DNA from 2 places in the Kosakonia beeri genome. Region 2 is predicted to be linked to the other one. Evidence: predicted binding sites of a transcription regulator. Region 2 holds the regulator's gene; the other holds the start of a gene.
The links. Region 2 encodes LexA, which represses DNA repair genes until DNA is damaged. Its sites were predicted from a motif close to TNCTGTATGTACATACAGNA; they were not measured.
Positions count from the first base shown of each region.

Region 1 (2,405 bases), 2.5 Mb from region 2:
TGCCTCTTCTTCATTTTGTACACCCTGCGCCAGGCGATGCGGATCGAGAGGCTGCTCAATGGCCTGCGTCACCAGTGCTCGCCCCTGCATTTCGATACCCGCCTCCCGCAATTGGTGTTCGATAGCGGCGCGCTCTTTGTCATCGATATGACCATCACTTTTAGCCGCAAACACCAGCGCCAGAATCAGACGTTCTGCGCGCACGTCCAGCGGCGAACTCTGATGGCCAAATTGCGGCTCGTTCTGATGAGCATCGCGTATCCGCGATTTATATTTATTCCACAATACGCTTCCCGCCACCGCGCCGCCGCCAATTAACAGTGCGCTGGTGCCGTATTTGGCAAGCAGCTTACGCGATGATTTACTGGACACCAGCAACCCCGCCAGACCACCTAACGCGCCGGGAACCAGCAGCTTACTGAGCCCTTGCTCGCCAGCTGAAGAAGATGTTGCGTTCGCAGAGTCACTGCTCTGGCCGAGCAGTGACTGTAATTGATTTAGCCAATTCATAGTGATACCCCTCACGAAGCGATGAATGAACGCTCAGAGTACGCGAGGGGGATGTCAGGAAGTGTCTAAGTCTGCAAAAGATAAGAAAAGTGTTAATGGGACTGAGGCTGATAGTCCGCCTTACCGGCTTTGCAGTCTATTGCAACCTTGTAGTGAATATCCGCGCTTTTACCGCGCACGGTTAACGGCACGGTCCATTTATCATCCTTGCCGACAATATCCTTTGCACTGATCCAGGCTATCGGATCGGCCTGGCCCAGTTTCTTTTGATCGTCCACCCAGCGCACAATACGATTCTGTAAATAATCACGCTTAACGCTGGCCGCGATCCCATCCGCGTTAAGTCCCTCGCAGGAGGGAAACTTGACCGTTTTGTCGTTTGCAGCCTGCGCCGTCATGCTGCCTGCCAGCAATAGTAAGCTGGATAAAACCCCTGCTATTTTCATGCTTATCTCCTGGTTCTTACCCATTCATAGCATGGTACAAATTGCTGGCAGTGCAAGATCAGGCGACTTCTGCGCGTTTACCCGCGCTTTTAATATCTACCGCGTCGTTCTGTTCACTCTCTTCAACGGCCGGAGATACCGTCGATTCCTCGTCTGCACCCGGTAATTTGCCGGATTTCAGAATACCGCTGAGCGCGTCTTTATGTTCAGCAAGCCAAAGAGCCATCTGGTCGCGGGTTTCGTCTTCCAGCGTGACAGGCCCGGTGGTCAGCCATTCCCCGAGGACTTCAGCCAGGTCGAGCATCTTGTCGTAAGCATCCGCTTCCTTTTTGCTGGCAAAAGACATTTTTTCCTCACCTTCTCTAATGACTACGTATTTAACTTCTACCGCCATGATGCAGCCTCATTTAACTGTGTATTTATACAGTATAGTAGCGCGATGGAAAAACCATCGCAAGTGACAAAAGACAGACGCAAACGTTTTCGTTTATACTGCGCGCAGTTTTTTTCCAACGGTAGGCTGCTATGACTCTTTTAGGAACTGCGCTGCGCCCTGCAGCAACGCGTGTGATGTTACTCGGTTCTGGTGAACTGGGCAAAGAGGTGGCTATAGAATGCCAGCGTCTCGGCATTGAGGTGATTGCGGTAGACCGCTACGCTAACGCGCCAGCCATGCATGTGGCACACCGTTCACATGTGATCAACATGCTCGATGGTGAAGCATTGAAGGTACTGGTGGCGAGTGAAAAACCGCATTTTATTGTGCCCGAAATTGAAGCCATCGCCACCGAAACACTGCTCGAACTGGAAGCTCAGGGCCAGCACGTTGTGCCCTGTGCCCGCGCCACCCAACTGACCATGAACCGCGAAGGCATTCGCCGCCTGGCAGCTGAAGAGCTGCAACTGCCTACGTCAAGTTACCGTTTTGCCGACAGTGAAGCCGCATTCCAACAGGCTGTTGAAGAGATTGGTCTGCCCTGTATCGTAAAACCCGTAATGAGCTCTTCAGGCAAAGGTCAGAGTTTTATTAAAAGCGCGGATCAGTTAGCCAAAGCGTGGGAATATGCGCAACAAGGCGGTCGTGCCGGCGCTGGCCGCGTGATTGTCGAAGGGGTCGTTAACTTTGATTTTGAAATTACGCTGCTAACCATCAGCGCGGCAGATGGTGTGCACTTCTGCGCCCCGATTGGCCACCGCCAGGAAGAAGGCGATTACCGTGAATCCTGGCAGCCGCAGCAGATGTCCGTCACGGCACTGGAACGCGCACATGCGATCGCCCATAAAGTCGTACTGGCACTGGGTGGTTACGGTCTGTTTGGCGTTGAATTGTTTGTTTGCGGGGATGAGGTCGTTTTTAGCGAAGTCTCTCCTCGCCCGCACGATACCGGCATGGTCACGCTGATTTCACAAGACATGTCCGAGTTTGCTCTGCATGTGCGTGCCTTCCTG
Region 1 covers NZ_CM135106.1:2,098,477-2,100,881, reverse strand. Annotated here, with positions in the region: gene ACUY4S_RS10055 (tellurite resistance TerB family protein) at 1-510, opposite strand, end outside; gene yebF (protein YebF) at 603-956, opposite strand; gene ACUY4S_RS10045 (YebG family protein) at 1,015-1,350, opposite strand; gene purT (formate-dependent phosphoribosylglycinamide formyltransferase) at 1,482-2,405, shown strand, end outside.
Region 1: a site for LexA is predicted at 1,366-1,385, ahead of ACUY4S_RS10045 (YebG family protein). Genes of this name have one in related genera too.

Region 2 (2,405 bases):
TTTTACCAGCACGCTTAATGGTAAATTCAGTAATTTGTAGTAAATTCGTGGCCAGCCGGACATAAAGGATGTAAAGCCTCTGGTTAATAGTGCCATTGCGCCGCAAAGAATATCAGAAAGCGCGCATAATTTCTGTTGTACCGCTGCGTGCTTACATAGACATTGACGCTCATTACATAAAAAGGTTCTTTTTCATGGCTAATAATACCACTGGATTAACCCGGATCATTAAAGCTGCCGGTTATTCCTGGAAAGGGGTGCGCGCTGCATGGGTAAATGAAGCGGCGTTTCGCCAGGAAGCGATTGCAGTGACGCTGGCCATTATTATCGCCTGCTGGCTTGATATTGACGCGATCACGCGCGTGTTACTGATTGGTTCGGTTTCTCTGGTGATGATTGTGGAAATCCTGAATAGTGCGATTGAAGCGGTCGTCGATCGAATTGGTACCGAATTCCATGAGCTTTCGGGGCGTGCGAAGGACATGGGCTCTGCCGCCGTGCTGATGTCTATCCTGTTGGCGCTGTTTACCTGGATCTCGTTGCTTTGGTCATATTTTCGATAATGCTTCCGGAATTCGTTAAGAGCCTGGTTTTTTGCTTAAATTTGGTTCCAAAATCGCCTTTAACTGTATATACTCACAGCATCACTGTATATACACCCAGGGGGCGGAATGAAAGCTTTAACGGCCAGGCAGCAAGAGGTGTTCGATCTCATCCGCGAACGCATCAATCAAACCGGTATGCCACCGACGCGTGCGGAAATCGCACAACAATTGGGGTTCCGTTCCCCAAATGCGGCTGAAGAACACCTCAAAGCGCTTGCGCGTAAAGGGGTAATTGAAATAGTTTCCGGCGCATCGCGCGGTCTTCGCCTGCTGCTCGGAGAAGAAGAAGATCAAGGTTTGCCGCTGGTCGGGCGTGTTGCTGCGGGCGAACCGTTACTGGCACAGCAGCATATTGAAGGTCACTATCAGGTTGATCCCTCACTTTTTAAACCGCATGCGGACTTCTTGTTGCGCGTTAGCGGGATGTCGATGAAAGACATTGGCATTATGGATGGCGACCTGTTGGCCGTGCATAAAACGCAGGATGTGCGTAACGGCCAGGTTGTGGTGGCGCGTATTGAAGACGAAGTCACGGTAAAACGCCTCAAAAAACACGGTAACACCGTAGAATTGTTACCGGAAAACAGCGAATTCACCCCAATTGTGGTTGACCTGCGCGATCAAAACTTCACCATTGAAGGTCTGGCGGTCGGTGTCATTCGCAATGGGCAGTGGCTGTAACGCCCCGCTTATGTGCTGCGGTGCTGTTATACGCTCCGCAGCGTAAAACCTTTCTCCCCGACTGATTCCTACACGGCTATGTCATTGTTAAGTGCCTCCGATAAAGCGCTATGGCGACTTGCGCTGCCGATGATCGTCTCCAATATCACTGTCCCGCTGTTGGGGCTGGTGGATACAGCAGTGATCGGTCATCTCGACAGCCCTGTCTATCTTGGCGGTGTGGCGATTGGCGCAACGGCAACCAGTTTTCTGTTTATGCTGCTGTTGTTTCTGCGCATGAGCACGACCGGCCTTACAGCACAGGCGTTTGGTGCCCGTGACACTTCTGCACTGGCCCGCGCACTGATCCAGCCACTGCTGCTGGCTCTGGTCGTCGGTGTGCTAATTGCCATGCTGCGTACGCCGTTAATCGATCTTGCATTGCACATCACTGGTGGCAGTGAGGCTGTACTGGAACAGGCGCGGCGCTTCCTGGAGATCCGGTGGCTAAGCGCGCCGGCATCGCTGGGTAATCTGGTACTGCTGGGGTGGTTGTTAGGCGTGCAGTATGCTCGTGCTCCGGTGATATTGCTGGTGGTGGGCAATGCGCTGAACATTGTGCTTGATGTCTGGCTGGTGATGGGGCTGCACATGAATGTGCAGGGCGCAGCGCTGGCAACCGCGGTCGCGGAATATGCGACATTTGTCATTGGGTTGCTTATGGCGCGGCGCGTACTGATTATGCATGGCATAACGATTCCGATGCTGCGCCAGGCCTGGCGTGGTGGTGTCAGGCGGTTACTGTCGCTAAATCGCGATATTATGCTGCGCTCTTTACTGCTCCAGCTCTGTTTTGGCTCCATTACCGTTTTTGGTGCGCGGCTGGGGCCCGAGACGGTGGCGGCGAATGCCGTGCTGATGATGTTTTTGACCTTCACTGCCTACGCGCTGGATGGCTTCGCTTACGCAGTAGAAGCCCATTCCGGGCAGGCGTACGGAGCCAGAGACGGTAGCCAGTTAATGCATGTCTGGCATGCGGCTTGCCGTCAGGCCGGTTTGGTAGCGCTGGCTTTTGCGATGTTCTATGCGCTGGCAGGGAAGCACCTCATTGCACTGCTGACCTCGCTGCCCGCGTTGCAA
Region 2 covers NZ_CM135106.1:4,568,332-4,570,736, reverse strand. Annotated here, with positions in the region: gene plsB (glycerol-3-phosphate 1-O-acyltransferase PlsB) at 1-63, opposite strand, end outside; gene ACUY4S_RS21640 (diacylglycerol kinase) at 195-563, shown strand; gene lexA (transcriptional repressor LexA) at 672-1,286, shown strand; gene dinF (MATE family efflux transporter DinF) at 1,365-2,405, shown strand, end outside.